One region of the Streptomyces sp. NPDC030840 genome, then DNA from elsewhere that is predicted to be linked to it. Evidence: predicted binding sites of a transcription regulator. Region 1 holds the regulator's gene; the other holds the start of a gene.

Region 1 (15,619 bases):
ACATCCGGCTCGGCGGGCAGCGCGCCGACCTGCAGCCGCATCCCGTGAACGCGAGCCACTGGTTCGGCGCGGGCTCGCCCGACCACACCGGGCGGGGCAGCGCCATCTCCGTGCGGGGTGCGGTCCACTGGGTGACCCACCGGTCCGGTCCCACCCGCGCGCTCGCCGCCGAGCACGGCGTACGGGCCCGGCTGCCGATCACCTTCCGCGCCGACGGCGAGGAGTGGGTGGTGTGGGTGACGGACGCCGAGGGCGACGACGCCCTGGAGTTCGCCCCGGCGACGGGAGTCGCGCCCGGGGCCACCCCACGACGGCTGGCCGCCGGGCAGCTGGGGAGGGTGCTGGGACTCGCCATGGCCCCGGACGGCAGCCGGGCCGCGGTCGCCTCGCACGACGGGCGCGTCCTGCTCGTGGAGCGGGAGAGCGGCGAGGTGCGCGAGGTCGACCGGAGCGAGGACGGCGAGGTCTCCGGCCTGGTCTTCTCGCCCGACTCCGCCTGGCTCGCCTGGTCCCACCCCGGCCCGAACCCCCTGCGCCAGCTCAAACTCGCCAACACCGCCGACCTGTCGGTGACCGAGGCGACCCCGCTCCGCTTCCGGGACTACTCGCCCGCCTTCACGCTGGACGGCAAGCACCTGGCGTTCCTGTCGGCGCGCTCCTTCGACCCCGTCTACGACGAACACGTCTTCGACCTGGCCTTCGTCGGCGGCTCACGTCCGCACCTCATCACGCTCGCCGCGACCACCCCCTCGCCCTTCGGGCCACAGCGCCACGGCCGCCCCTTCGAGGCGCCCGAGAAGGAGGAGACCCCGGACAGCGAGGGCGCCCCCGCGACCCGTATCGACCTCGAAGGGCTCGGCGACCGGATCGTGCCGTTCCCCGTCGAGGCCGCGCGCTACACGGACCTGAAGGCCGCCAAGGACGGCGTGCTGTGGCTGCGGCACCCGGTGCGCGGCGTGCTCGGCCACTCGCGGGCCACGCCCGACGACCCGGACCCCAAGACCTCCCTGGAGCGGTACGACCTCGCCCAGCAGCGCGTCGAGTACCTGGCCTCCGACGCCGAGCGGTTCGCGGTCAGCGGCGACGGCAAGCGGGTGCTGCTGTGGACCGACGGCAAGCTCAAGGTCGTCCCCAGCGACCGGCGCGCCTCCAACGACGAGGACAGTGACACCAACATCACCGTCGACCTCGCGCGGGTACGGCAGACCGTCGATCCGGCCGCCGAGTGGCGCCAGATGTACGACGAGACCGGCCGTTTCATGCGGGACAACTTCTGGCGGCCGGACCTCGGCGGAGTCGACTGGGACGGTGTGCTGGACAGGTACCGGCCCGTGCTGGCCCGCGTCGCCACCCACGACGACCTGGTGGACCTGCTGTGGGAGGTGCAGGGCGAGCTCGGTACGTCGCACGCGTACGTCACCCCGCGCGGCGGCGGGGGATGGGGCGACCGGCGGCAGGGGCTGCTCGGCGCCGACATCTCCCGGCACGAGGACGGCCCCCAGGGCTCGCCCCTGTGGCGCATCGACCGCGTCCTGCCCTCGGAGACCTCCGACCCCGAGGCGCACGCGCCGCTCGCCGCGCCCGGCGTGGCGGTACGGGCCGGGGACGCGATCATCGCGGTGGGCGGGCAGGCCGTGGACCCGGTGGCCGGGCCGGGGCCGCTGCTCGTCGGCACGGCGGGCAGGCCCGTCGAACTGACCATCCTGCCCGCGGGCGGCGGGGACCCGCGGCACACGGTCGTCGTGCCCGTCGCCGACGAGGAGCCCCTGCGCTATCACGCGTGGGTGGCGGACCGGCGGGCGTACGTGCACGAGAAGTCGGGGGGCCGGCTGGGCTATCTGCACGTGCCCGACATGCAGGCGCCGGGCTGGGCGCAGATCCACCGCGACCTGCGGATCGAGGTGGCGCGGGAGGGTCTCGTCGTCGACGTCCGCGAGAACCGCGGCGGCCACACCTCACAACTCGTCGTCGAGAAGCTGGCCCGGCGGATCGTGGGCTGGGACGTGCCGCGCGGGATGCGGCCGTACAGCTACCCGATGGACGCGCCGCGCGGGCCCGTCGTCGCCGTCGCCAACGAGTTCTCCGGGTCCGACGGGGACATCGTGAACGCGGCGATCAAGGCGCTCGGGCTCGGGCCGGTGGTCGGTACGCGGACGTGGGGCGGCGTGATCGGGATCGACAGCCGCTACCGCCTCGTCGACGGCACGCTCGTCACCCAGCCGAAGTACGCGTTCTGGCTGGAGGGCTACGGCTGGGATGTCGAGAACCACGGCGTCGACCCGGATGTGGAGGTCGTGCAGGCGCCACACGACTACGCGGCGGGGCGGGACGTGCAGCTGGACGAGGCGATCCGCCTCGCGCTGGCGGCGCTGGAGGAGACACCGGCGAAGACGGCTCCGCCGCTGCCGGAGTTGTAAGGGGCGCGGGAGCGGGTGGCGGGGGCTGGTCTCGCCTCCGCCGCCCCTGGCCGCCCCCTGTTCGGCTTACTTGCCCTCGGGCCAGCACGTGGGACGTGACTGGCAGTAGACGGTCTTCGTCACGGTGACGGTCGGGCCGGGTTCGCCGGGGCGGTCGTCGCCACCGGGCGGGGTGGGAGTGGTGTCGGGCGCGTCGCAGTTGCCCAGGACGTTCACCTGGAACCACTCCTTGCCGGCGATCCTGGCGGTGAGGTCGCCACGGACGCACTTGCCGTTGACCTCCCGTGTCACCTTCCCCTTGAGACTGATGTCCTTTCCGTCGTCGGTCTCGCCCTTGCAGTCGACGTTCACGACCGTGTTGGCACTGGCGGAGGGCGATCGCGTCTTCTTGCCGCCCTCGCCCGTGCCGCTGTCGTCGTAGGACCCCGTGCAGGTGAGCCACCGCACGTCGGCGCCCTTCCGCTCCAGCTCCCGAGTGCCGGCCTGGTCCGTGGTGAACGCCACGGCGGCGGTGTTCAACCCGCCTGTCTCACAGGCGGAAACGCCCACGACGGCGCCTACGCCGAGCCCCAGGCCCAGCAGAACCCGTCGCCCGCCCAGCCGTCGCCCCGCACGCTTCAATACCCCCATGGACGGCAGCCTGCCACCGCCCGCCGCGACACGGTAGGCCGCATGCGGCCACGCTCCGCTCCGGGCGCACGCATGACTGCGCCCCCGCCCGCCCCTACCCGTCCCCAGGGGCGCCGCCCCTTCAACCCCGCTCGGGCTCCGCCCCGGACCGCGCTCCTCGAACTCCCCCAGCTACCGCTGGGAGGTGCCCCCAAGGGGCTGAATTCTCAGCCCGTCCGGCGTCTGAGGACGAGGCCGCAAGTCCGATAAGCGGGGGCCTGGGAGCGCAGCCCCCAGGGATGGTGGGGGTCCCCCCGCTCGAGCGAAGCCGAGAGTGGGGGAGGGTAGGGGCGGCGGGGGCGAAAACAACGCCCCTCAGGACCAGCGTCCCGTCCTCGCCAGCAACACCGCCACCGCCGCCGTACCGGCAGTCGACGTCCGCAGGACACTCCGACCCAGGCGATACGGCCGAGCCCCCGCCTCCGCGAACAGCGCCAGCTCCTCCGGCGACACCCCGCCCTCGGGCCCCACCACCAGCACGATCTCCCCGGCGGCGGGCAGCTCGACGCCCGCCAGCGCCTCGTCACCGGACTCGTGCAGCACACCCGCGAAGTCCGCCTCCGCGAGCAGCGCGGCGACCTGCTTCGTCGTCGCCGTGTCCGCGACCTCCGGGAAGCGGACCCGCCGCGACTGCTTCCCGGCCTCCCGCGCGGTGGACCGCCACTTCGCCAGCGCCTTCAGCCCCCGCTCGCCCTTCCACTGGGTGATGCAGCGCGAGGCCGCCCAGGGCACGATCACGTCCACCCCGGTCTCGGTCATCGTCTCGACGGCCAGTTCCCCCCGGTCTCCCTTGGGGAGGGCCTGGACGACCGTGACGCGGGGAGACTCGACGGGCTCCTCCCGCACGGGCCGCAGGTCCGTGACCACCAGCCGGTCCTTGCCCTCGGCCGCCTTCACCACGCCTTGCGTCCACCGCCCGTGCCCGTCCGTGAGGACCACGTCCTCACCGGGCCGCAGCCGCTTCACGGACACCGCGTGCCGCCCCTCGGGACCGTCGAGGACGAACTCCGCCCCCGCACCGCCCAGGTGGTCCACCACGAACACCGGCGCGGTCACCGGTCGCCGCCTCCCGCCGTCCCGTCGGGGCACCCGGACAGCCCCGCCCGCGCGGAGGCCAGCTCCGCCGCGAGCATCTCCACCAGCTGCCCCGCGGGCAGGGCCCGCGCCATCCGGTGGCCCTGTCCCGCCCACAGCGCCATGCCCTGCGGGTCACCCGCCTTGGCCGCCGCCTTGCGCAGTCCGGAGGTGAGGTGGTGGACCTGGGGGTAGGCGACGGGGGCGTACGGGCCGTGCTCGCGCATGAAACGGTTGACGAGACCGCGCGCCGGGCGCCCGGAGAACGCGCGCGTGAGCTCCGTACGCACGAACAGAGGGTTGGTCATCGCCTGCTTGTGCAGCGCGTTCGCGCCGGACTCGGGAGTCACGAGGAACGCCGTGCCGAGCTGCGCCGCACACGCCCCGGCGGCGAGGGCTGCGGCGATCTGGCTGCCCCGCATGATGCCGCCGGCCGCGACGATCGGCAGTGAGACGGCCTCGCGTACCTGCGCGACCAGGGACAGCAGGCCGATGCCCGCGCAGTCCCGCTCGGGGTCGTCGCGGTGGGTGCCCTGGTGACCGCCCGCCTCCACGCCCTGCACGATCACGGCGTCGGCCCCGGCGTGCTCCACGGCCAGCGCCTCGTCGGCCGTGGTGACCGTGACGAGGGTCAGGGTGCCCTTGGCGGCGAGGGACGCGAGCACCTCGGGGGTGGGGCAGCCGAAGTGGAAGGAGACCACCGGCACCGGGTTGTCGAGGAGCACGGCGAGCTTGGCGTCGTAGCCGTCGTCCCGCCCGCTGTCGGGGTCGCCCAGCTCGGCGTCGTACCAGGCGGCCTCACCGGCGAGCTGGTTGGCGTACACCTCCACGGCGGCCGGGTCGGCGTACTCGGGCTGCGGCATGAAGAGGTTCACGCCGAAGGGGCGCCCCGTGAGTCCCCGCAGCTGCTTGATCTCCTGGTACATGCCGTCGGCGGTCTTGTACCCGGCGGCGAGGAAGCCGAGCCCACCGGCCTCGGACACGGCGGCGGCGAGCTGCGGCACGGAGACACCGCCCGCCATGGGGGCCTGCACGATCGGCCTGGGGAAGAGATCGGTCAGTGCGGAGGACATGAACGCATGGTGTCACGTCCTCCCCACAAGGTCCGAATCAGGCCTTCCGCCTGGCATAGGCCGACGGCATGGGCACGTGTCAGGGACGGTGGGGGACTTCGAACAGGGGCGAAATCAAGCCACCCGGCATATCGGTCCACGCATGTCGGCCGACGGCAGTGCGCATGCCTCCGCAAGCGTCCGACGGGCGCGGGAACACGCCCCGCACCCGTCAGCCGTCAGCCGTCAGCCGTCAGCCGTCAGCCGTCAGCGACCACGGTGACGAGCGCGGTCACCACGGTCACCGCGGTCAGCGCCCGTTGAACGCGTCCTTCAAGCGGGAGAACAACCCCTGCTGTCCCGGCTGGAACTGTCCCATCGGGCGCTCCTCGCCGCGCAGCTTCGCCAGCTCACGCAGCAGGCGCTCCTGCTCGGGGTCGAGCTTGGTCGGGGTCGTGACCTCGACGTGCACGATGAGGTCGCCCCGGCCGCCGCCCCTGAGGTGGGTGACACCGCGACCGTGCAGCGGGATCGACTGACCCGACTGGGTGCCCGGGCGGATGTCGACCTCCTCCATGCCGTCGAGCGTCTCCAGCGGGACCTTCGTGCCGAGGGCCGCCGCCGTCATCGGGATGGTGACCGTGCAGTGCAGGTCGTCGCCGCGACGCTGGAACGTCGGGTGCGGGAGCTCGTGGATCTCGACGTACAGGTCGCCCGCCGGGCCACCGCCCGGGCCGACCTCGCCCTCGCCGGCGAGCTGGATCCGCGTGCCGTTGTCGACGCCGGCCGGGATCTTCACCGTGAGCGTGCGGCGGGACCGGACACGGCCGTCACCCGCGCACTCCGGGCACGGGTTCGGCACGACCGTGCCGAAGCCCTGGCACTGGGGGCAGGGGCGGGACGTCATGACCTGGCCCAGGAAGGACCGGGTCACCTGCGACACCTCACCGCGGCCGCGGCACATGTCACACGTCTGGGCGGACGTGCCCGGGGCCGCGCCCTCGCCGCTGCAGGTGGTGCAGACGACGGCCGTGTCGACCTGGATGTCCTTCGTCGTGCCGAAGGCCGCCTCGTCGAGCTCGACCTCCAGCCGGATCATCGCGTCCTGGCCCCGGCGGGTGCGCGACCGCGGGCCGCGCTGGGACGCCGTACCGAAGAAGGCGTCCATGATGTCCGAGAAGTTCCCGAACCCGCCGGCGCCGAAGCCGCCCGCACCCCCGCCGCCCGCCTGGGACAGCGGGTCACCGCCGAGGTCGTAGACCTGCTTCTTCTGCGGGTCCGACAGCACCTCGTAGGCGGCGTTGATCTCCTTGAACCGCTCCTGCGTCTTCGGATCGGGATTGACGTCCGGGTGCAGCTCGCGAGCGAGCCTCCGGAACGCCTTCTTGATCTCGTCCTGGGACGCGTCGCGGCGCACGCCGAGTACGGCGTAGTAGTCCGTGGCCACTTACGACTCCGCCAGGATCTGTCCGACGTAACGTGCCACCGCTCGTACTGCTCCCATCGTTCCCGGATAGTCCATGCGGGTCGGTCCGACCACGCCGAGTTTTGCAACTGCCTCGCCGCCCGAACCGTAGCCCACCGAGACCACGGACGTGGAGTTGAGTCCCTCATGCGCGTTCTCGTGGCCGATGCGCACGGTCACGCCCGGATCCTTCGCCTCGCCCAGCAACTTCAGGAGCACGACCTGCTCCTCCAGCGCCTCGAGCACCGGCCGGATCGTGAGAGGGAAGTCATGTCCGAAGCGGGTCAGATTGGCGGTGCCGCCGATCATCAGCCGCTCCTCGTTCTCCTCGACGAGCGTCTCCAGGAGGGTGGAGAGCACAGTGGCGACCGTACCGCGGTCCTCCAGGTCGAAGGCCTCCGGCAGGTCCTCCACGAGTCGCGGTACGTCCGTGAAGCGGCGGCCCGCCACGCGGCTGTTGAGCCGCGCGCGGAGATCCGCGAGCGAGCTCTCCCCGAACGGAGCCGGGCAGTCGATCATCCTCTGCTCCACCCGGCCGGTGTCCGTGATCAGCACGAGCATCAGGCGCGCGGGTGCCAGCGACAGCAGCTCCACGTGCCGCACGGTGGACCGCGTGAGCGACGGGTACTGCACGACGGCGACCTGCCGGGTGAGCTGCGCCAGCAGCCGTACGGTCCGGCCGACCACGTCGTCCAGGTCGACGGCGCCCTCCAGGAAGTTCTGGATGGCGCGCCGCTCCGGGGCGGTCATCGGCTTCACCGCCGCCAGCTTGTCCACGAAGAGGCGGTAGCCCTTGTCGGTGGGGATGCGGCCGGCGCTGGTGTGCGGCTGGGCGATGTAGCCCTCCTCCTCGAGAGCCGCCATGTCGTTGCGGACGGTGGCCGGCGAGACCCCGAGCTTGTGCCGCTCGGTGAGCGCCTTGGAACCCACCGGCTCCTCGGTGCCCACGTAGTCCTGGACGATGGCGCGCAGCACTTCGAGCCTGCGTTCACTGAGCATCGCGCACACCTCCAGAGCATCCGTCTCGCGCGTTCCCGCGCTCCTCGCGGCTTCCCCTTGGCACTCAGCGCAGGCGAGTGCCAGCATTCCCACCAGTGTACGGCGGCGGGGTACGGCCCCGGCAAGGGCGGCCACGCCCCGTCGTGCCGACGTGTACCGACGTGTCCCGCGATGTCGTACTGGCGAGTACGCGCGGAGCGCCGGAACAGGAGCGGCCCGTCGTGCCGGGGTGGGGGGCCTGGGGCTAGCGTCGGCGTATGACGGTGACTTGGGAAGAGGCCGGGTGGGAGAAACTGGCTCCGCACGTGGGGCGCCGCCGCCTCCCTGGCTGGGACTGCACGGCCGGGCTGGTCGTCGGCGAGGGCCGCGCTCTCATGGTCGACGCGGGGTCGAGTCTGCGGGAGGGCGCTCGGTTGCGCGCGGAGGCGCGGGAGCTGCTGGGCCGCCACGGCAAGGGAACGGATCCCGGTGATGTGACGGATCTCCGCGATGTGACACATCTCGCGCTCACCCACCCGCACTTCGACCACGTCCTCGGAGCGGCGGCCTTCGCGGGAGTGGAGGTGTTCGGCGCGGTGGGCCTGGACGCGGTCCTCACCGGCGCACGCTCACGCGAGGAACTGCGCGCCGACGCCGTGCGCCACGGCCTGGACGCCGATGAGGCCGCCGAGGCCGTGGACCACCTCGTCCGTTCCCGCCACCACGTCTCCGGGGAGTGGACGCTGGACCTGGGCGGCGGCTCGCAGGTACTCCTCGCGAACGTCGGGCCGGGCCACACGGCGCACGACCTGGTGGTGCTGGTGCCCGGCTCGTCGCCGTGGCCGGAGGTGGTCTTCTGCGGCGACCTGGTCGAGGAGTCCGGCGAGCCCCAGGCCGGCCCGGACGCCGTCCCCTCGCACTGGCCGGCGGCGCTGGACCGGCTGCTGGCGCTGGGCGGCGAGGACGCGGTGTACGTGCCGGGGCACGGGGCGGTGGTGGACGCGGCGTTCGTCCGGGCGCAACGGGACGCGCTGGCACGCCGCTTCGGCGTGTCGTGAGGAGTGTCCGGCTGGTTCTCGTATCGTCATCCGAATGCGCCAGTACTCGCCGGACCTGACCCCGCCGTGGAAGAGGTCCAAGCCCGTCCCGGAGGTCCCGGCGGAGCCCGGGCTGGTGGTCGAGGAGCCCGGGAGCGGCTTCTGCGGTGCGGTGATCCGCTGCGAGGCGGGCACGGTGACCCTGGAGGACCGCTTCGGCAAGCACCGGGTGTTCCCGCTGGAGCCGCGGGGGTTCCTGCTTGAGGGCCGGGTGGTCACGCTGGTACGCCCCGCCGCGTCCGCGCCGGTACGCCCCACCCGTACGGCCTCCGGCTCGGTCGCCGTGCCCGGCGCACGCGCGCGCGTGGCCCGGGCCGGGCGCATCTACGTGGAGGGCCGCCACGACGCCGAGCTCGTCGAGAAGGTGTGGGGCGACGACCTGCGCATCGAGGGCGTGGTCGTCGAGTACCTGGAGGGCGTCGACGACCTGCCGGCCATCGTCGCGGACTTCGCGCCCGGCCCCGACGCCCGGCTCGGCGTCCTGGTGGACCACCTCGTCCCGGGCAGCAAGGAGTCGCGCATCGCCGAGTCGGTGACGAGCGAGCACGCGCTGGTGGTGGGCCACCCGTACATCGACATCTGGGAGGCGGTGAAGCCGGCGGCCGTCGGGATCGAGGCGTGGCCGCGCGTGCCCCGCGGGCAGGACTGGAAGACGGGGGTGTGCCGGGCGCTGGGGTGGCGCGTGGCGAACACCGGGGAGGCGTGGCAGCGGATTCTCGGCTCGGTGCGCTCGTACAAGGACCTGGAGCCGGCGTTGCTGGGGCGGGTGGAGGAACTGATCGACTTCGTGACGGCACCGGCGTGAGGCGGCGGGGGTTTCCTCGCCCCCGCCGCCCCTACCCGTCCCATCCCCAGGGGCTCCGCCCCTTCGACCCCGCCGGGGCTCCGCCCCGGACCCCGTTTCGGGGGCCGGCCCCCGGACCCCCGCTCCTCAAACTCCCCCAGCTACCGCTGGGAGGTGCCCCCAAGGGGCTGAATCTTTCAGCCCGTCCGGCGTTTGAGGACGAGGCCGAAGGCCGACAGCGGGGGTCTGGGGGCGCAGCCCCCAGGGATGGGACGGGTAGGGGCGGCGGGGGCGAAGGACCCTCCCCCGACGGACCCCGCTCAGTCCACCAGCTCCCGCACCACCGCATCCGCCAACAACCGCCCCCGCAACGTCAGCACGGCCCGCCCCTCCCCGAAGGGCCCTTCCTCCAGCAACCCCTCGGACAGAAAGCGCCGCGCCGCGGCGAGCCCCGCCTCGCGAAGGAGCGACAAGGGGCACCCCTCCCGCAAGCGCAGCTCCAGCAGGATCCGCTCCACCCGCCGGTCCTCGTCCGCCAGGACCTCACGCCCGGCCCCCGGCGACCGCCCCTCCGCCAGGGCCCCCGCGTACGCCCCAGGGTGCTTCACGTTCCACCACCGCACCCCGCCGACGTGGCTGTGGGCACCGGGGCCCGCGCCCCACCAGTCGGCACCGCGCCAGTACAGCTCGTTGTGCAGGCAGCGGCCCGCGACGGACGTGGCCCAGTTCGAGACCTCGTACCAGGAGAAGCCCGCCGCCGACAGCGCGTCCTCCGCGATCAGGTACCGGTCCGCGTGCACGTCGTCGTCCGTCATCGGCACCTCACCCCGCCGGATCCGCCGCGCGAGCTGCGTGCCCTCCTCCACGATCAGCGCGTAGGCCGACACGTGGTCGGGCCCCGCCCCGACCGCCGCCTCCAGGGAGGCCCGCCAGTCGTCGTCGGACTCCCCGGGCGTGCCGTAGATCAGGTCGAGGTTGACGTGTTCGAACCCGGCCGCCCGGGCCTCCGCGACGCAGCGCTCCGGACGCCCCGGCGTGTGCGTGCGGTCCAGCACCCGCAGCACGTGCTGCTTCGCGCTCTGCATGCCGAAGGACACGCGGTTGAAGCCGCCCTCCCTCAGCGCCTCCAGATACGCCGGGTCCACCGACTCCGGGTTCGCCTCCGTGGTGACCTCCGCGTCGTCCGCGAGCCCGAACTCGTCCCGGATCGCCCCCAGCATCCGTACGAGGTCGCCGGCGGCGAGCAGCGTGGGCGTACCGCCGCCGACGAAGACCGTGCGGGCCGGGCGGGGATCGTCGCCCAACACCTTCCGCGCCAGGCGGATCTCGTCGATCAGCGTCTCGGCGTAGTTGTCGCGGGAGGCGAGGACGCCGCCCGTTCCGCGCAGCTCGGTCGCGGTGTAGGTGTTGAAGTCGCAGTAGCCGCAGCGGGTCGCGCAGTACGGGACGTGCAGGTAGAAGCCGAGGGGCCGGTCCGCGGCCCCGGTCAGGGCGTGCGCGGGCAGCGCCCCGTCGTCGGGGACGGGCTCGCCGTCGGGGAGTGCGGAAGGCATGTCCTCCATTCTCCAGCACTGCCCGAAAGCACTGCCCCACCACCAGGTCCTTCGCCCATTACTCCGCCTGTAGCACCAGCAACGCCAGATCGTCCTCCGGTGGCCGCTCCCCGAACTCGTGCACCAGTCTCTTGATCCGCTCCGCGACGAGCTGCGCGCTCAGCCCGCGGCAGTCGGCCAGCGCGGCCGCGAGGCCGTCCCCGTCGTCGAACATCACCGTTCCGCAGCGTCGTTCGGTCACGCCGTCGGTGACGCACAGCAGTGTGTCGCCGGGGTGCAGGGTGAAGGTCTCGGAGGTGTACGCGGTGTCCTCGATCACACCGAGCAGGGTCTGCGGCTCGGCGGCGGGGCGGACGTCGCCGTCCGGGCCGAGGACCAGCGGCAGGGGGTGTCCGGCGGAGGCGAGGGTGCAGTGGACGCCTCCCTCGTACGGGACGAGTTCGCCGTACAGCAGGGACAGGAAGCGGGTCTGGGGGCCCTCGTCGGTGCCGAGACCGGGCCCGCCGGCCGTCACCAGGGCCCGGGCGGCCGCGTCCGCCGCCTCCGTGGCGTCGTCGAGGAGGAGCTGGTTGAGGCGGTCGAGGACGTCGGCGACCTGGTAGCCCTCGCGGGCCAGCAGCCGCAGCCAGGGCCGGGCGAGGCCGATGACGACGGCGGCCTCCGGGCCCTTGCCCTGGACGTCTCCGAGGGCGAAGCACCAGCGGCCGTCGCCGGCCGGGAACAGGTCGTAGAAGTCGCCGCTGGGGCCGCCCTTGTCGCACGGCTCGTAGACGAGCGCGCTGTGCATCCCGGGGATCTCGGCGACCGCGCCCGGCAGCAACCCGCGCTGGAGGACCCGGCTGATGGTGGCCTGGCGGGCGTACTGGCGGGCCGCGCCGATCGCGAGGGCCACCCGGCGGCTGAGGTCCTCGACGAGCCCGGTGACCTCGTCGGCGAAGCGGAGCAGTCCGGCCCGCCCGATGACGAGCGTGCCCAGCGGGCGGCCGCCCGCGATCAGCCGGTACGCGAGCGCGGTACCGGTCTCGGCCTGGTCGGCGAAAGCCTCGGCGGGCCACGCCACGGGCACCGCCCGCGACCGTACGGACTCCGGCAGCCGCGGCGGGTCCTTCTCCAGCGCCTGGCGGAGGCCCTCGATGCGGTTCTCGCTGACGTGCCAGACGCGGGCGAGCCGGGGGCCCGTACCGAGCCCGGCCTCGGCGCCGCGCCAGCCCATGCCCTCGTCCTCCAGCCACACCGCGCACCAGTCGGCCAGGCGCGGCACCAGCAGCTGTCCGGCGAGCGCGGCGACCAGGTCCTCGTCGAGCTGCCCGGCGAGCAGGTCGGAGGCCTCGGCGAGGAAGGAGAGGGCGCCGCGGTTCAGCCAGTCCTTGTCGCCCTCGGTGCCGCGCCTGGGAGCGGGGGCGAGTATCTCGGCGGCGATCGTCCCCCGGTCGAAGGCGGCGTCGGCGGCGTACGCCTCGATCCGCTCACCCTCGACGTCCGCGGACCCGTCGGCGGGCAGGCGCGCCCAGACGGTCTTCACGCCGGTGCGGTAGGTGATGCCCCAGGCGTCGCAGAGCGCGGAGACGAGCCGCAGACCGCGCCCGTACTCCGGGGTGCCGTAGGAGGGCTCCGTGGCGTGCGGGCGCTCGGTGCTGTACGGGCGTTCGGTGCCGTCGTCGCGTACGGCGCGCGCGGGGTGGTGGTCGGAGACCTCGACGACGACGTGGGCGGGCTCCTCGCCGCAGCGCTCGGGGTGATCGGGGGGTTCGAGACGGCACAGCAGGTCGACGTCCGTGCCGGCGTGCACGACGGCGTTGGTGACCAGCTCGCTGACCACGACCAGGACGTCGTCGGCGAACCGGCCGGTGAGGGATTCGGCGCCGGGCAGCGCGAGCCGCCCCCATTCGTCGAGGCTGGCGCGGGCGAAGCGGCGGGCGGCGCCGGGCGCGAGCGGGCCGCCGGGCAACGACGCGCGTGCGACCGCGCGCCGGTCCGTGCCCCGGTGCGCAGGCGTACCAGGAGCACGAGTCGTCGACTCGCGTTGCGTCGGAATGGCCCCCACGGTTCGGCTCCCTGAGCAGTTCGTACGAATAGGCCTCGGGCGGCATGGACAGAGTGACAGACTGGCCACGCCCATAAGCGCCGAGTTACCGAAGTGGGCCACCATGAGTGAGAACAGTGCTACGCGGGTGCTCGAAGACGGTCAGGAAGACGGACAGATTCGGACATCCGATCTACGCCCTCTCCTCGCGGCCATGACGGCCGCGCGGGACGGCGACTTCAGGAAGGCACCGGAGGCGGGCCACGGCATCGTGGCCGAGCTCGCCGCCGTGTTCAACCAGATCATCGACCGCAGCACGCACTTCACCACGGAAGTGCAGCGGGTACGGCGGGAGCTGGTGCGGTACGGCCGTCTCGACGAGCGGCTCTCCGCGAGCCCGGGCCAGGGCAGCTGGACGTCCCGCGTCGACGACGTGAACCAGCTCCTCGACGCCCTGGTGGCGCCCGCGGCCAACGCCACGCGTGTGCTGGACGCGGTGGCCGGCGGGGACCTCACCCAGCGGGTCGACCTGCACGACGGGAACCGGCAACTCCGGGGTGACCTGCGGCGGTTGGGGCGTGCCGTGAACTCCATGGTCGACCAGTTGTCGCTGTTCACGGGTGAGGTGACCCGGGTCGCGCGCGAGGTCGGCACGGAGGGGCGGCTGGGCGGGCGCGCCAAGGTGCGTGGCCTGTCCGGGAGTTGGCGGGACGTGACCGAGGCCGTCAACACGATGGCATCCCGGCTGACGGCACAGGTGCGGGACATCGCCCTGGTGACGACGTCGGTGGCGCGCGGCGACCTCACCCGGACGGTGACCGTCGAGGCGACCGGGGAGCTGCTCGAACTCAAGCTCACGGTCAACACGATGGTGGACCAGCTGTCCGCCTTCGCCGACGAGGTGACCCGGGTGGCCCGTGAGGTCGGCACGGAGGGCCAGTTGGGCGGCCGTGCGCAGGTCAGGGGTGTGTCCGGGGTCTGGAAGGACCTCACCGACAACGTCAACTTCATGGCCTCGAACCTCACGTCCCAGGTGCGGAACATCGCCCAGGTCACCACCGCCGTGGCCAACGGCGACCTCAGTCAGAAGATCACGGTGGACGCGCAGGGCGAGATCCTGGAGCTGAAGTCGACGATCAACACGATGGTGGACCAGCTCTCCGCCTTCGCCGACGAGGTCACCCGCGTCGCCCGCGAGGTCGGCACCGAGGGCAACCTGGGCGGTCGCGCGCAGGTCAGGGGTGTGTCCGGGGTCTGGAAGGACCTCACCGACAACGTCAACTTCATGGCGGACAACCTCACCTCGCAAGTGCGGAACATCGCGCTGGTGTCCACGGCCGTCGCCCAGGGCGACCTCGGCAAGAAGATCACGGTCGAGGCGAAGGGCGAGATCCTGGAGCTGAAGTCCACGATCAACACCATGGTCGACCAGCTCTCCGCCTTCGCCGACGAGGTCACCCGCGTCGCCCGCGAGGTCGGCACCGAGGGCAACCTGGGCGGTCAGGCCCAGGTCAGGGGCGTGTCCGGGGTCTGGAAGGACCTCACCGACAACGTCAACTTCATGGCGCTGAACCTCACCTCGCAGGTCCGCAACATCGCCCAGGTGACCACGGCCGTGGCCAACGGCGACCTGTCCAAGAAGATCACCGTCGACGCCCGCGGCGAGATCCTCGAACTGAAGGACACCGTCAACACGATGGTGGAGCAGCTGCGCGCCTTCGCCGACGAGGTGACCCGGGTGGCCCGCGAGGTGGGCACCGACGGCCGGCTCGGCGGTCGCGCCCAGGTGCTGGGGGTGTCCGGTGTGTGGCGGGATCTGACCGACAACGTCAACTACATGGCCGACAACCTGACCTCCCAGGTGCGGAACATCGCCCAGGTCACCACCGCAGTCGCCAACGGCGACCTGTCCAAGAAGATCGACGTGGACGCGCGCGGCGAGATCCTGGAGCTGAAGACCGCCATCAACACCATGGTCGACACCCTCTCCTCCTTCTCCTCCGAGGTCACGCGGGTGGCCCGCGAGGTGGGCAGCGAGGGCAGGCTCGGCGGTCAGGCACGGGTCGAGGGCGTGTACGGCACCTGGAAGCGCCTGACGACGAACGTGAACGAGCTGGCGTCGAACCTGACCACCCAGGTCCGCGCGATCGCCGAGGTGGCCTCGGCCGTGGCACAGGGCGACATGTCCCGTTCGATCACGGTGGAGACGCAGGGCGAGGTCGCCGAGCTGAAGGACAACATCAACCTGATGGTGGCCAACCTCCGCGAGACCACCCGCGCGAAGGACTGGCTGGAGTCCAACCTGGCGCGGCTGGCGGCGCTGATGCAGGGCCACCGGGACCTGATGGAGGTCGCCGACCTGATCCTGCGCGAGCTGACGCCGCTGGTGAACGCGCAGTACGGCGCCTTCTACCTGGCGGACCCCGAGGAGGACGGAGCGGCGCTGCGCACGGCCGCGCCCGGCAAGGGGCTCGGCAAGGGGCTCGCGTTCATCGCCGGGTACGGCT
Region 2 (15,619 bases), on a different contig from region 1:
TACGAGCCCCCCGCCGACCTCTGCGAGGACGTCCTCACCCGCCTCTTCCCGGACGTACGGCCGGGTCCCGAACCCTGGCCCACCCTCCTGTGGGCCACCGGCCGCGGCGACCTGCCCGGCCGTGCCCCGGTCACCCAGTGGCGGTGGACCCACCCCCTGGTCATCCCCGCCGAACGGCTCTCCCTGCACGCCGTCACCCCGGCCGCCGCCGCCGATCTGGCCGCGGGCGGCACGGGCGGCTTCGAGTGGATCGAGGGCGGCCCGGTCGAGGGGACGCGCGAGGGCGCGGGCATGATCCACAAGCTGTACGAGACGGGCACGCTCCGCGCGGAGTGGGGCATGTACGCCCTCGTCCGCACCGAGGACGGCCGCGCCCTCGGTGCCCTCGGCTTCCACTCCGCCCCCGACGAGGAGGGCCGCACCGAGATCGGCTACGACCTCGTCGAGGCGGCCCGCGGCCACGGTTACATGACGGAGGCGCTGCGCACCCTGGCCGACTGGGCGCGGGGGCGGGAGGACGTCCGGGCGCTGTTCGCGGTGGTGGACAAGGACAACGTCCCGTCCCAAGGGGTCGTCACCCGGGCCGGGTTCACGCGGGTGAGCGATGACGTGGGCGACAGCGGGGGAACGTTCGCCTACGAACTGCGGCTGCGGTCCTGACGTACGGCCGCCGACGGCTCAGCCGCCGTTCCCACGCCCCTTCGGTCTGCGCAGGCCCGCCGCGGTGAGCCTGCGCACCAGCTCCTTCGAGCCCACCTCCACGGCACCGGCGGCCACCACGTCCGGGTAACGGTGCGACGGGATGTCGTAGTGGTCGCGTTCGAAGGCCCGCTCGGGGATGCCCAGCTTCCGGGCGAACGCGTGGAGTTCGTCGTGCGACTCGTCGCTGACCAGGTGCGACCACATGCGGCCGTGGCCGGGCCAGGTGGGTGGGTCGATGTAGAGCGTCACGAGGATGCGGCCCCGCCGCTCGCCGACCCCAGGGAGCCGACCGCCGCCACCTTCACGCCCGCCTTGTGGCACACCCAGTGGGGGTCGGTGCCCAGCTCGGGCTCGACGTCGAGCGCGTGCGGGTCGCCGGAGCCGCACACCGGGCACAGGGGCCAGCGCCCGTACCGCTCCAGCAGCGCGTCCTGGACGTCCTGCGCGACGAGTCCGGCCACGTACCCGGCGCCCTCCGGCCACTGCTCGACCCACCACCGGCGCTCGGCCACCGAGTTCTCGACCAGCGACACGACGTCCGCCTCGGCGACCCGGCCCGCGACCAGATCGGCGAGGACGAGGGCGCGCGCGGCGTGCAGCGCCTGCTCCAGGGGGCTGACGCGGGCGCCGGTGGGCTCACCACCGGGTTCACTGCCGGCTTCCCCGCCGGGTTCCATGCCGACTTCCTCGCCGGGTTCATTGCCGACTTCCCTGCGGGGCTCATTGCCGGGATCACTGCTGGGGTCCATGCCCCCATTGTGCGCACTCTTCTTGACCGTGCACCCGAGCAGAAAATAGCTTTCAGAGTGTGAGCGAAGAAGTGAAGGAAATTTTCGGAAGGGGCACGCCACCGGCTCCCGCCGCCCTCGCGGCCAAGGTGCGCACCCTCGCCCCGTCCATGACCCGGTCCATGCAGCGGGTCGCCGAGGCCGTCGCCGGTGACCCCGCGGGCTGCTCGGCCCTGACCGTCACCGGACTGGCCGAGCTCACCGGCACCAGCGAGGCGACGGTCGTCCGTACGGCTCGTCTGCTCGGCTATCCGGGTTACCGGGACCTGCGCCTCGCGCTCGCCGGGCTCGCCGCGCAGCAGCAGTCGGGCCGGGCGCCCGCCGTCACCGCCGACATCGCGGTCGACGACCCCCTCGCGGACGTCGTGGCCAAGCTCGCCTACGACGAGCAGCAGACCCTCGCCGACACCGCGGCCGGACTCGACACGGTCCAGCTCGGCGCGGCGGTCACGGCGCTGGCGGCGGCCCGGCGCGTCGACGTGTACGGCGTCGGCGCGTCCGGGCTCGTCGCCCAGGACCTCACGCAGAAGCTGCTGCGGATAGGGCTCATAGCCCACGCGCACAGCGACCCGCACCTCGCCGTCACCAACGCGGTGCAGCTCGCCGCCAAGGACGTGGCGATCGCCATCACGCACTCGGGCTCGACGGGGGATGTCATCGAGCCGCTGCGGGTCGCGTTCGAGCACGGGGCGACGACGATCGCCGTCACGGGACGCCCCGACGGGCCCGTCAGCCAGTACGCCGACCATGTGCTCACCACGTCCACGGCCCGCGAGAGCGAGCTCAGGCCGGCGGCGATGTCGTCCCGGACGAGCCAGCTGCTGGTCGTGGACTGTCTCTTCGTCGGGGTGGCGCAGCGGACGTACGAGAGGGCGGCGCCGGCGCTTTCCGCTTCGTACGAGGCGTTGGCCCACCGGCACCGGAGTGGGCGCTAGCGCTCCGCTGGAGACCGGGAAGGCAGACCGCCGTAGGGCTGAATGCCGTCCGACATCCGCGGGTTTGTTGTGGCTGGTCGCGCCCACGCGGCGCAGCCGCATATCGACACAGCCCCGCGCCCCTGACGGGGCGCCCTCAGCACCCCGGCAGAACAATCGCACCACACGGAAAGAGCCCCCCGCCATGGCCTCCCCCACCAACACATCCCCCGAACACCCCGATCTCAAAGCCCAGTTGGAGACCCTGACCACCGAGGCGTTCCGCCCCGAGCTGGCCGGGATCGACCGGCTGCCCACCCTCGACATCGCGCGGCTCATGAACGACGAGGACGCGACCGTGCCGAGTGCCGTCGCCGCGCAGTTGCCCCGGATCGCCGCCGCCATCGACGCCCTCGCCGAGCGGATGGGGCGCGGCGGACGGCTGGTCTACGCGGGCGCGGGCACCGCCGGGCGGCTGGGGGTGCTGGACGCCTCCGAGTGTCCGCCGACCTTCAACACGGACCCGTCCCGCGTGGTCGGCCTGATCGCGGGCGGGCCGGAGGCCGTGGCCCACTCGATCGAGGGGGCTGAGGACTCCAGGGGGCTGGCGCGCGACGACCTCGACGCGCTCGCGCTGACCGCCGCCGACACGGTGGTGGGTGTCTCGGCCTCGGGCCGCACCCCGTACGCCCTCGGCGCGGTGGAGTACGCCCGTGCGCGCGGCGCGCTGACCATCGGCCTTTCCTGCAACGCCGACAGCCCGCTCGCGGCGGCCGCCGACCATGGCATCGAGGTCGTCGTGGGCCCGGAGCTGCTGACGGGTTCGACGCGGCTGAAGGCGGGCACGGCGCAGAAGCTGGTCCTGAACATGCTGTCGACGATCACGATGATCCGCCTGGGCAAGACGTACGGGAACCTGATGGTCGACGTCCGCGCCTCGAACGAGAAGCTCCGCGCCCGTTCGCGCCGCATCGTGGCCCTGGCGACGGGGGCACCGGACGAGGAGATCGAGCGTGCCCTCGCGGCGACGGACGGCGAGGTCAAGAACGCGATCCTCACGATCCTCGGCGGGGTGGACGGACCGACGGCGGCCCGGCTCCTGGAGGAGAGTCAGGGGCGCCTGCGGGTGGCGCTGAAGGCCGCCGCCGCCCTCTGAGACCAGGGCTCCCGCTCACCCGGTCCTGTGGACCGGGAACGTCAGTGGACCGGGAACGTCAGTGGCGCATGCGATGCTCGACCACGACGGCAAGCGAGCACCCGATCACCCGGTCACGTCGATCACCCGAGGAGAGGACGAGCATGGTGAACCACGCGCAACTGACCGCCCTGGGCCGGGCCCTGCGCCTCCTCGGCGAGCACGGCGAGGCCCTGACGTCCACCACCCCCGACGCCAAGCTGCACGAGGTCAAGGACGATCTGCGGCGCGCCCTGGACCTGTTGGACGAGACGGTCACGTCCGCGAAACCCACGACACGCTGCGCCGAGCACCCGAACGGCCCGGTGGACAAGGACGCCCCCGACCTCTGTCTCCTCTGCGAGACCCGCCGCCGCACGGCCCGCCGCGCCCAGGCCGACAGCGCGTACGGGGGACCCCCGCGCCCCGCGACGCCCACCGAACCCGCCCCGTCCCGTTACGGCATACGCGGTGACCGCCCCCAGCCCCAGCAGCGCTGGCTCCCGGAGGCGTGGAACGGCCAGGCGTGGCAGCTCTGCGGCACCCCGCGGCGCGACCGCCGCGAGGCCGAGCTGTACCTGGCCGCCCAACGCCGCGGCGCGCGCCCGGCGATGGCGTACCGCCTGGTCCACGAGTTCACGGACTACGAGGTGCTGCGGGTGTGGGGTGAGCCGGTGAGGGTGGACATCGAGCCGATGGGGAACATGTAGCCCGTCAGGCCGTGGCCTCGGCCAGGAGCGCGTCGATCTGCCCCAGCGCCTGGGACATGCCCTCTTCCATGCCCATGGCCACCAGCTTCTCCATGGCCTCGGCACTGGGGAAGGTGCCCTCGATGGTCATCACCGTGGCCGCCCCGCCGTCGGCGGTGAGCCGCACGCGAACGGCCGTGGTGGGCATGTCGGGGTCGGGGCGGCCGGAGTCGTCGGCGAAACCGTCCTCGAACTCCAGCCCGTGCGGGGCGTCGACCGACCGGACGCGCCACCAGCCGTAGTACTTGTCGCCCTCCGGCCCGGTCATGAAGTACGTGACCGCACCGCCGGGTGCCAGATCATGATCGACCACGGTCGCCGGGTAGGTCGGGGGACCCCACCACCGCTCCAGCGTGCGCGGGTCCTGCCAGACCTTCCACACCTGCTCGGGCGGCGCGTCGAACCGCGCGGTGATGGTCAGGGTGAGGGCTTCAGGGTTCTTCTGGACGTCGATCACGGTCATGAGCGTGCTCCTTGCCGTGCTGTGGATCTGAGCTGTGTGGTGGATCCGATGGGTCCAACGGGTCGGACTCGGCGAGGATCGCGCCGATGCGGTCGACGCGCCCACGCCAGACCTCCGTCAGCTGGTCCAGCAGCCGCCGCACCTCACGCAGGGCGTCCTCGTTGCCCCGCACCCGCTGCTCCCTGCCCTGCCGCTCCTTGGTGACCAGCCCGGCCCGCTCCAGCACCGCCACGTGCTTCTGCACGGCCGCGAAGCTCATCGGGAACCTCCGGGCGAGGTCCGAGACCGAGTGGTCACCGGTCAGGGTGAGCGCGACGATCTCGCGCCGTGTCGCGTCGGCCAGGGCTTGGAAGAGGCGATCGGCGTGGTCACTGGGCTCAGTGACCTCGGCGGACTGCTGACGTACAACCATTGGGTTGTACGTTACCGGCCGCACCCCGCCCCCGCAACACGTCACGGCAACCGTCCCGCCCGGTTGGCGTGCCGCACCCGCTCCCGCAGCACCTCTCCCACCGGCACGTCCCCCACCGACTCCGGCGGACAGTCCCACTCTCGCCCACCCCCGACCGGCCGCAACTGCACCCTGCCGCCCACATGCCCCATCACCTCCCCGACCCGCCCGTCCCGCACGTCCACCACGTGCGCCCCCACCGACGGCTCCTCCCCGCGCAACACGGAGGCCAGCCGCTCGGCCGTCCGCACGTTGCAGCGCCCCAGGTCGACCAGACCGAACGGCGCCTCACTCGCGGCGGTCACCGGATCCACGCGCAGCGACGGCAGCCCGACGCCCACGCCCACGAGGGCCTTCCGCAACGACTCCACGACTTCCTCCGTCGACCGCACGCCCACGCACCTCCACGCTGAGTTGATGATTCGCCACACAGAGTGGCGACTGTGTGCCTAACCTGGCCAGACAGGGCGCCCCAACAACCTCAGCTGTGCGACAGGAAGTTGCTTGCCATGCCAGGACCGAAGGACCTCGACCCGTCGTCGTCGCCCCGCGCCCTGCTGGGCGCCGAGCTGCGCCACGCACGCGAGAAAGCCGGCCTCAGCCAGGAGGAGCTGGGTCTCCGGCTGTTCGTGAGCGGCTCGTTCATCGGGCAGTTGGAGGCCGGCACGCGGCGGATGCAGCGGGAGTACGCGCGGTTGCTGGACGAGGTCCTGGGGACGGAGGACTTCTTTCAGCGGAACTGTGGGGCGGCGGCGAAGTCCCGCTACCCCGAGCACTTCGCCGAAGCGGCGGAGGCGGAGGCGCAAGCCACGGCGATCAGGGAGTACGCGCCGCTCCTGATCCCAGGCCTGATCCAGACACCCGCGTATGCACGGGCGGTGTTCCGGGCGTACCAGCCGACAGCTCCAGAGAAGACGATCGACGAGCTGGTGGCGGCCAGAATGGAGCGGGCCCGCATCCTTGCGGATCCAACAGAGCCATTGTTGTGGGTGGTCCTCGACGAGGCCGCGCTGCGTCGCACGACGGGCGGGCCCGGGGTGATGGCGGAGACCCTGCGCCACATCGCCGGCCTGGCCCGGCGGAGCCGGGCGATCGTGCAGGTGCTGCCGTTCGACACGGGGGCGCATGCGGCGATGCAAGGCGCCATCAAGCTGATGGAGTTCGAGGAAGCCCCTCCCTTGGTCTACTTCGAGGGGATCGGCACCGGACGGCTGGAGGACGACCCGGCCACCGTCAGGCACCAGCGGCTCACCTATGAACTCCTCACGGCCGCCGCGCTCTCGCCGGAGAAGTCCCTGGCCCTGATTGATGCAATGGCGCAGGATTACGCCCATGAGGAACATCCCTGAGTACGACTTGGACAGAGCCGTCTGGTTCAAGTCCAGCTACAGCGGCGGGGACGGCGGCAACTGCCTGGAAATCGCCCGCTGGCGCCAGTCGACCTACAGCGGAGGCGGCGGCAACGACTGCCTAGAAGTCACCGACTCCCACCCCACCCACATCCCCGTCCGCGACTCCAAGAACCCCCACGGCCCGAAGCTCATGTTCCGGCCGGAGGCCTGGTCCGCGTTCGTCGACGAACTCAGGCGGGACTAGTGCCCGAGCTGCAGCTGCTCCGGCCGGACCACGCCCCCGCACTGCTCGCCTTCGAGCGGGAGAACCGGGCCTACTTCGCCGCGTCCATCCCGGACCGGGGTGACGAGTACTTCGCCCGGTTCGACGAGCGGCTCCGTGCCCTGCTCACCGAGCAGGAGGCGGGAGACTGCTACTTCCACGTACTGGTCGATGCCGCGGGCGATGTGCTGGGGCGGGTCAACCTGGTGGACGTGGCGGACGGCGGCGCCGAGCTCGGATACCGGATCGCCGAGCGGGCCACGGGCCGGGGGCTGGCCACCCGGGCCGTGCGGTCGGTGTGCGACGTCGCCGCGGACAGGTACGGACTGTCCACGCTGCGTGCCAAGGCCACGGTCGACAACGCGGCGTCGCGCGCCGTGCTGGCCCGTGTCGGGTTCACCGTCACCGGCGAGACGCGGCTCGACGGGCGGCCCGCACTGACCTACGTCCACCACCTCTCCAAGCGGAGCGCCCAAGCGGACAGGATCTGACCTACATGGCTCCTAGCGTGTGCCTTACCGACCGAACGGGAAACAACGGAGGGCTCACGCCATGAACAGCACCCCGGCCACCGAGACCATCGAGACCACCGACGAGCGCACCGACCTGCTGGAGACGCTGGCCAAGCACCGGCACTTCCTGCGCTTCACCACCCGCGACCTCACCGACGAGCAGGCCGGCCGGCGGACCACCGTGAGCGAGCTGTGTCTCGGCGGCCTGATCAAGCACGTCACGTCGGCGGAACGCAACTGGGTGGAATTCATCGAGCACGGCCCCTCGGCGATGGGCGACTTCACCGCGATGACCGAGGCGGACTGGGCCCGCCGGGCCGACGAGTTCAAGATGCTGCCCGGCGAGACGCTCGCCGGCGTGCTGGCCGCGTACGAGGAGACGGCCGAGCGGACCGAGAAGCTGGTCGCCGGCCTGCCCGACCTGAACGCCTCCCACCCGCTGCCCAAGGCCCCGTGGTTCGAGGCCGACACACGGTGGTCGGCCCGCAGGGTGCTGTTGCACATCATCGCGGAGACCGCCCAGCACGCCGGTCACGCCGACATCATCCGCGAGTCCCTGGACGGCTCGAAGAGCATGGGCTGACGCACCCGCACTGGAGACGGCATGGGCAGACATGGGCCACGCGCGGCCGGTAAAGGACCTGGTCACGGCCGCCAGTGCTGGCCCAGATCTGCCAATGCCCTCTCATGGGCGCCAGACGAGCGTGTACCGCCAGAACAGGCGACGGCGCAGCCGGGCGCCGGGCAGCACACGTCTCGCCTCCCGGACGATGTCATCGAAGGCCGCTTCCGGCGCCCGTGTCGCAGCGGTCGTCGAGACGGGCCGCGCCACCGTGTTCCCCCTGCTCTTGACCCACCCCACCACGGCGTTCGCCGGAACGGAGACGAGGCTGAGCAGGTGGTCCACGAGGGTCTCCTCGCGAGCCAGCCCGACCACCACCAGCGTTCCACCAGGCCTCAGGTGCCCTCGGAAGCGCGTGAGCGCCTCGCTTAGTGGCAGGTGGTGGAGCACAGCGACGCAGGTGATGACGTCGTACGATCCGCCGGGCCCCCCGTCCAAGGCGTCCGCCACGCTGAAGGTCACCGGAGCACCGGCCGGAGTCAGCTCCCGCGCCCGCTCCACGATCCCCGGGTCGACGTCGATTCCGTGCACCTCCCGCGCCCGCCCCGCCAACAGCCGCGCCAGATCACCACTCCCGCACCCGACGTCCAGCGCACGCTCGAAGCGCCGGGGCAACCGGCGCAGGATCCAGCGGTGGTAGTGCGCGTTGTGGTCCCAGGGGTGCGCCGCGTTGAAGCGGTGCAGCGCGGACAGGAGGCGGTGCGACGGTGATGTCATACGGCCAATCAAACCGGCCACAGCCGCAGGCATGGCACCAGCCATCAGGGGCGACCACTCGGCAGAGCGACACGGCGCGGTCGGGATGCAACTGCAAGTGGTCGATCAAGCGCGGTCGTGGAGCGTGACCTGGTAGCCGTCGGGGTCGGCGAAGGTGAAGGTCCGACCGAAGGGGCCGTCGATCGGTGTGGAGACGATGGTGTGACCGTCGGCGACGAGCGCGTCGTGGATGGCCTGGACGTCGGTGGCGTGGAGCCAGATCGCGGCACCGATGCCGGGCTGAGCGACGGATGCGAGGTCGGTGCCGGGAATGACGTCGCGGAGTGCGAACGCGATCGGCTTCGTCTCGAAGACGACGGCGTGCGGAGGTCCGGCCGGCGAGCGGACGAGGCCCAGGTACTGCTCGTAGAACGCCTGTGAAGCGTCGAGGTCCCGCACTTGGAGCGAGATGAAATCGGGGCCGGTGGCAGGCATGATGACACTCCTTCTTTCCGTGTCAGTTTCCTGACATGCCACAACCTATGTCAGAATACTGACATGAGTCAAGAAGGTGTCGGCGTCGACCTGGAGACGTCACTGGGCTACCTGCTCAAAGAAGCGTCCAGCGCCCTCCGCGCGGCCATGGAGGAAGTGCTGCGGCCGCTCGGGATGAGCGTGACGCACTACTCCTGCCTCGAACTGCTGGCGCAACGACCGGGCTTGTCGAACTCCGAGCTCGCGCGGGGCGCATTCGTGACACGGCAGACGATGAACGTGCTCCTCCAGGCCCTGGAACGAGACGGTTACGTGACGAGGCCTGCGGAGGCACCCGTCGGGAAGGCGCTTCCCACGCGGCTCACGCCTCGCGGCCGACGAAGCCTCGAGAAGGCGAGCGCAGCCGTCCGGTCCGTCGAGGCCAGGATGCTGGCCGGCCTGACCGCGGCCGAGCAGTCAGAGGCGTTCCGAATTCTGCAGAGCATGATCCATTCCCTGCGCGGTGACAACGAGGGTGCATAGCTCGTTCCGCGGCGCACGTCTCGTCGCGCTCGGACAGGAGTGCGGCCGAGCCTGAAATCCGTGTCGGCGACCTCGAAAGGCCTACCCGAACATCACATCCGCGAGTCGGGTGACCTGATCCACGTCCGAGGACCAGCAGTACAGGACCACTTCGTCCGCCCCGATCCCGGCGAACCCGGAAACAGCGTCCCGTACCGCCTCAAAGGGCATGCGGGATTTCGCTGCCGGTCTTCCGTGGGTCACGCACTGGCCGATGACCGTGTGTGTGCCCGCCTGCTCGCGTTCTGCGGCGTCGTTCTGAGTAGCGTGGCGCCGGAGTCCGTCACCGTATCCCGATGCACCCGCCTCCGGCGATCGAATGACGCGGGAGGGCTGTTCACCATCACGCCGAACGCCACTAGCGTGACCGCATGCTCACGGTCGAGGTCACCGAGACGTTTCCGTGCACGCCCGACGAGTTGCTCGACTTCGTGATGGACGTCGAGCGGTACGCGCTGGTGGACCGCAGGCTCCGCCCCGTGCTGTGGACCCGGCGGGAAGGAGATCTGCTGGAGTTCGCGTTCCGGCCGAGACTGGCCGGTCTCCCGGCGCCGAAGACGGTGGCGCGGGCGCGGCTGACTCCGGGCAGCCGCATCGACATCGAACTCGCGCCGCCACCCGCCAACCGTCTGACGAAGCTGGCGTCCGACTTCGACGCGAGTTTCGTCTGTACGCCGGTCGAGGGCGGGACGCATCTCGTCCGCGTCCTCAACTTCCATTTCCGGCCGCCGCTGCGGTGGCTCCTGGAACCGCTGCTGCGGCGACCGCTGACCGCCGAGGCGCGGGAGGAGATGCGGCTGGCCAAGGAGTACATCCAGCGGCAGAAGCGGACCTCCTGAGTCCGCTCCCGCCGACCGGATCAGTTGTGGGGTTCAAGGGGTTCTGCCGAGACTTCAGCTCAGCGACGCCAGGGACGCCGGGTCGTAGGGCGCCAGCTCGTCGAAGCGGCCCGCCAGCACCTTCGCCGCCCACTGGGGGTCCTGCAGCAGGGCACGGCCGACGGCGACCATGTCGAACTCCTCGGCCTCGATGCGGTCCAGCAGGTCGTCGATGCCCCTGACCGTCGAACCCTCGCCGGCGAACGCGCGGATGAAGTCGCCGTCCAGGCCGACCGAGCCGACGGTGATGGTGGGCTTGCCGGTGAGCTTCTTGGTCCAGCCCGCGAGGTTGAGGTCCGAGCCGTCGAACTCCGGGAGCCAGTAGCGGCGCGTGGAGGCGTGGAAGGCGTCCACACCGGCCTCGGCCAGCGGCGTCAGCAGCGCCTCCAGCTCCTGAGGGGTCTCGGCGAGCTTCGCGCGGTACGCCTCCTGCTTCCACTGCGAGTAGCGGAAGATCACGGGGAAGTCCGCGGACACCGAGTCCCGTACCGCCGCGGCGATCTCCGCCGCGAACTTCGTACGGGCCACCAGGTCGCCGCCGTAGGCGTCCGTGCGGCGGTTGGTGCCCTCCCACAGGAACTGGTCGATCAGATAGCCGTGTGCTCCGTGCAGTTCGACACCGTCGAAGCCGATGCGTTCCGCGTCGGCCGCGGCCCTGGCGAAGGCGGCGATGACGTCGTCCAGGTCCTGCTGGGTCATCTCCTTGCCGGTGCCGGGCGTGCCGTCGAGGCGCAGGCCGGAGGGGCCGACCGCCGGGGCGTCCGCGAACGGGGGCTCGCCCGCCTGCCGCACCATGCCGATGTGCCAGAGCTGCGGCACGATCGTCCCGCCCGCCGCGTGCACCGCGTCCGCGACCTTCGCCCAGCCGGCGAGCTGCTCCTCGCCGTGGAAGCGCGGAACGCTGTCGCTCTGCCCGGCCGATTCGTGGCCGACGTACGTGCCCTCGGTGACGATCAGTCCCACACCCGCGGCGGCGCGGCGCGCGTAGTACGACACCACGTCCTCGCCGGGGACGCCTCCGGGCGAGAACATCCGGGTCATGGGCGCCATCGCGATCCGGTTGGGCACGGTCAGCCCGTTGATCGAGACGGGCCGGGACAGGACCTCGGCGGCGCGTGAGGGGGAGGCGGCAAGCGTCACGGTGAAGCTCCTGGGAGAGGTCGTCGGGGAGGTCGGTGGACAGCGAGAAGGGGTGGTGTACCGGCCTGCGGATTCCGGCCGGTATGTGCGTGTGCATTCACTGCCCGTCCGGATCAACAGCCACTGCCCTCACGGCATTCCGCCCCCGCGCTCTCCCACCCTGTGACCCCGGACACGCCCGAGGGCGGCACCCCCTGTTTCCAGGGGGTGCCGCCCTCGGTTCTGGACTACTGGACGGACTGAGCCGATCCGGAGACCCGGGGAGCCGGATCAGAAGTCCATGTCACCGCCCGGCATGCCGCCACCGGCGGGCGCGGCGGCCTTCTCCGGCTTGTCGGCGATGACGGCCTCGGTGGTGAGGAACAGCGCGGCGATCGACGCGGCGTTCTGCAGCGCGGAGCGCGTCACCTTCGCCGGGTCGATGATGCCCTCGGCGATCATGTCGACGTACTCACCGGTCGCGGCGTTCAGGCCGTGGCCGACCTGCAGGTTGCGGACCTTCTCCACGACGACGCCACCCTCGAGACCACCGTTGACGGCGATCTGCTTGAGCGGGGCCTCCAGTGCGAGCTTCACGGCGTTGGCGCCGGTCGCCTCGTCACCGTCGAGCTCCAGCTTCTCGAAGACCTGGGAGGCCTGGAGCAGGGCCACGCCACCACCGGCGACGATGCCCTCCTCGACGGCCGCCTTCGCGTTGCGGACGGCGTCCTCGATGCGGTGCTTGCGCTCCTTGAGCTCGACCTCGGTGGCGGCACCGGCCTTGATGACCGCGACACCGCCGGCGAGCTTCGCCAGGCGCTCCTGCAGCTTCTCGCGGTCGTAGTCGGAGTCGCTGTTCTCGATCTCGGCACGGATCTGGTTCACGCGGCCGTTGACCTGCTCGGAGGCGCCGGCACCGTCGACGATGGTGGTCTCGTCCTTGGTGATGACGACCTTGCGGGCCTTGCCCAGCAGGTCGAGGCTGGCGTTCTCCAGCTTGAGGCCGACCTCCTCGGAGATGACCTCGCCGCCCGTGAGGATGGCGATGTCGCCGAGCATGGCCTTGCGGCGGTCACCGAAGCCCGGGGCCTTGACGGCGACGGACTTGAAGGTGCCACGGATCTTGTTGACGACCAGGGTCGACAGGGCCTCGCCCTCGACGTCCTCGGCGATGATCAGCAGCGGCTTGCCCGACTGCATGACCTTCTCCAGGAGCGGGAGCAGGTCCTTGACGTTGGAGATCTTGGAGTTCGCGATCAGGATGTACGGGTCGTCGAGGACGGCCTCCATACGCTCCATGTCGGTCGCGAAGTACGCCGAGATGTAGCCCTTGTCGAAGCGCATACCCTCGGTGAGCTCCAGCTCCAGACCGAAGGTCTGGGACTCCTCGACGGTGATGACGCCTTCCTTGCCGACCTTGTCCATCGCCTCGGCGATGAGCTCGCCGATCTGGGTGTCGGCGGCGGAGATGGAGGCCGTGGAAGCGATCTGCTCCTTGGTCTCGACATCCTTCGCCTGCTCCAGCAGGGCACCGGAGACGGCCTCGACGGCCTTCTCGATACCGCGCTTGAGGGCCATGGGGTTGGCGCCGGCGGCTACGTTGCGCAGGCCCTCCTTGACCAGGGCCTGGGCGAGGACGGTCGCGGTGGTCGTACCGTCACCGGCGACGTCGTCCGTCTTCTTGGCGACTTCCTTGACCAGCTCGGCGCCGATCTTCTCGTACGGGTCCTCGAGCTCGATCTCCTTGGCGATGGACACACCATCGTTGGTGATCGTGGGGGCGCCCCACTTCTTCTCGAGGACGACGTTGCGGCCCTTGGGGCCGAGCGTCACCTTGACGGCGTCCGCGAGCTGGTTCATGCCGCGCTCGAGGCCGCGCCGTGCCTCCTCGTCGAACGCGATGATCTTGGCCATGTGAAGTGGTCCCTCCAGGACTGGGGGTGATTCCTTCGGACCGCGCCCGCGCCCGCGACGGACGGCTCGCCGGCCTCGTGGTTCCTTGCCCCACCTGGCCTGCGGGCCTCACCGACCCGGTCCTTCGCTGTCACTCTCACCTTCAGAGTGCTAACGCCAATGATTAGCACTCGACCCATGCGAGTGCAAGCGCCTGAGGGTGATCCGCAGGTGAACGCACCCGTGCGCCCGCGCGCGCCCACCCCTCCCCGTGCCACGCGCGCCGACCCCGGGGCAGGTCCCCCGCGCAGTCCCCCGGACAGGCTTCGCACCGTCCCCCGGACAGGCCGAAGGGCCCGTGCCCAGGGGGTCAACTCCCCATAAGGCACGAGCCCTTCGAAGAAGAACGAAGTACGTCGCTGCTGTTTCAGTCGGCGCGCGCTTCAGCCGGCCGCCACGCGGACCATGTCCGCCTGCGGCCCCTTCTGACCCTGCGAGATCTCGAACTCGACCCGCTGGCCCTCCTCCAGGGTGCGGTAGCCGTCCATCTGGATAGCGCTGTAGTGGACGAATACATCCGCACCACCGTCGACCGCGATGAAGCCGTACCCCTTCTCCGCGTTGAACCACTTGACGGTGCCCTGAGCCATGCCTAACTCCCCTATTACTGGCCCTTGCGCAGATCCACACTTCGCGGATCCGGGTCAGACCTCACCCCCCAACGGTTGGGGGTGTGCGCCGGAACGCGTCGACCGCGGCTGAATGTATCTGTCCAACTGCCGTCTGCAACAGGTCAATCGGACGAGAAATCTGGACACGCCCGGTCGGGAATGTACGGAGAATTCACCTGAATTCGGGGCAAGTCGGGCCCCATAAAAGGAACATAAGGCGCAAAAGCCTCGCCCACTTTGGCTGCTTCATATCGGGCGAGCGGCAAGAACTCACATGCACCCGGCGGGAAAGGGGAGCGTGAATCGAACCGAGTTCCCCAACTGTACCGCGCTCAACCATAGAGAATGACCCCCTCCGCTTCTCTCACGGAGGGGGCCATTCGATGAACTGACGGTAACCGTTATTACCGACGGTAATAATCAGCCTCCGGCGACGGCCGGAATGATGGACACGCCCGCCCCGTCCGGAGTCGCCGTCTCCAGCCCCTGCTCGAAGCGCACGTCGTCGTCGTTCACGTACACGTTCACGAACCTGCGCAGCTTGCCCTGGTCGTCCAGGACCCGGGCCGCGATGCCGGTGTGGTTCTTCTCCAGGTCGGCGATGACCTCGGCGAGGGTGGCGCCCTCGGCGGCCACCTCGGCCTGACCGCCGGTGTAGGTACGCAGGATGGTGGGGATGCGAACGGTGACGCTCATGGGGTGGGACCTCCGGTGGGGTACTGCTCGTGGTTGATGGGGGGCAGCGCCCCCAAAAGGGGCGCGGGGCTGTATCACTGTGCGGCTCTGCCGCGTGGGCGCGCCCAGCCACGGACAACCCGCAGTCCAAAGACGCCCCGCAGTCCTACGGCGCTCCGGGCGGAGCCCTACGCGAGGCCCGCCTCGCGGAACGAGTCCAGGTTGGGACGAATGGTCGCCGTCATCCCCGTACCGGCAACCGCGTCCAGCGTCTTGAGCCCGTCACCGGTGTTGAGGACGACGGTCGTCAACGTGGGGTCGAGGACACCGTTCTCGATCAGCTTGCGCGTCACACCCACGGTCACGCCACCCGCCGTCTCCGCGAAGATGCCCTCCGTGCGCGCCAGCAGCTTGATCGCGTCCACGATCTGCTCGTCGTTCACGTCCTCCACGGCCCCGCCCGTCCGGCGGGCGATGTCGAGCACGTACGGACCGTCCGCCGGGTTGCCGATGGCGAGCGACTTGGCGATGGTGTCCGGCTTCTGCGGCCGGACGACGTCGTGGCCGGCCTTGTAGGCGACGGACACCGGGGAGCAGCCCTCGGCCTGCGCGCCGAAGATCTTGTACGGCTTGTCCTCGACG

What was found. The regulator HrcA, encoded in region 1, represses chaperone genes, less so after heat shock. The targets are predictions, from matches to a motif close to TTNGCACTCNGNNNNNCNGAGTGCNAA.
Region 2: a site for HrcA is predicted at 13,816-13,842, ahead of groL (chaperonin GroEL). Genes of this name have one in related genera too.

The regions. Positions count from the first base shown of each region.
Region 1 is NZ_JBVIEE010000001.1:430,958-446,576, reverse strand. It holds gene ACZ49J_RS01835 (S41 family peptidase) at 1-2,417, shown strand, start outside; gene ACZ49J_RS01830 (hypothetical protein) at 2,484-3,047, opposite strand; gene ACZ49J_RS01825 (16S rRNA (uracil(1498)-N(3))-methyltransferase) at 3,402-4,142, opposite strand; gene ACZ49J_RS01820 (nitronate monooxygenase) at 4,139-5,233, opposite strand; gene dnaJ (molecular chaperone DnaJ) at 5,523-6,659, opposite strand; gene hrcA (heat-inducible transcriptional repressor HrcA) at 6,660-7,676, opposite strand; gene ACZ49J_RS01805 (MBL fold metallo-hydrolase) at 7,934-8,713, shown strand; gene ACZ49J_RS01800 (DUF3097 domain-containing protein) at 8,748-9,557, shown strand; gene hemW (radical SAM family heme chaperone HemW) at 9,857-11,089, opposite strand; gene ACZ49J_RS01790 (SpoIIE family protein phosphatase) at 11,148-13,133, opposite strand; gene ACZ49J_RS01785 (HAMP domain-containing protein) at 13,327-15,619, shown strand, end outside.
Region 2 is NZ_JBVIEE010000036.1:66,107-81,725, forward strand. It holds gene ACZ49J_RS43045 (GNAT family N-acetyltransferase) at 1-660, shown strand, start outside; gene ACZ49J_RS43050 (DUF4031 domain-containing protein) at 679-951, opposite strand; gene ACZ49J_RS43055 (hypothetical protein) at 948-1,379, opposite strand; gene ACZ49J_RS43060 (MurR/RpiR family transcriptional regulator) at 1,511-2,425, shown strand; gene murQ (N-acetylmuramic acid 6-phosphate etherase) at 2,610-3,560, shown strand; gene ACZ49J_RS43070 (hypothetical protein) at 3,707-4,288, shown strand; gene ACZ49J_RS43075 (SRPBCC family protein) at 4,293-4,790, opposite strand; gene ACZ49J_RS43080 (ArsR/SmtB family transcription factor) at 4,759-5,202, opposite strand; gene ACZ49J_RS43085 (hypothetical protein) at 5,244-5,633, opposite strand; gene ACZ49J_RS43090 (helix-turn-helix domain-containing protein) at 5,751-6,590, shown strand; gene ACZ49J_RS43095 (DUF397 domain-containing protein) at 6,574-6,837, shown strand; gene ACZ49J_RS43100 (GNAT family N-acetyltransferase) at 6,837-7,346, shown strand; gene ACZ49J_RS43105 (DinB family protein) at 7,408-7,950, shown strand; gene ACZ49J_RS43110 (class I SAM-dependent methyltransferase) at 8,053-8,706, opposite strand; gene ACZ49J_RS43115 (VOC family protein) at 8,812-9,180, opposite strand; gene ACZ49J_RS43120 (MarR family winged helix-turn-helix transcriptional regulator) at 9,244-9,702, shown strand; partial or broken gene ACZ49J_RS43125 (LLM class flavin-dependent oxidoreductase) at 9,784-9,897, opposite strand; gene ACZ49J_RS43130 (SRPBCC family protein) at 10,113-10,580, shown strand; gene ACZ49J_RS43135 (NADH:flavin oxidoreductase) at 10,635-11,759, opposite strand; gene groL (chaperonin GroEL) at 12,030-13,652, opposite strand; gene ACZ49J_RS43145 (cold-shock protein) at 14,075-14,281, opposite strand; gene ACZ49J_RS43150 (MoaD/ThiS family protein) at 14,723-14,998, opposite strand; gene thrC (threonine synthase) at 15,166-15,619, opposite strand, start outside.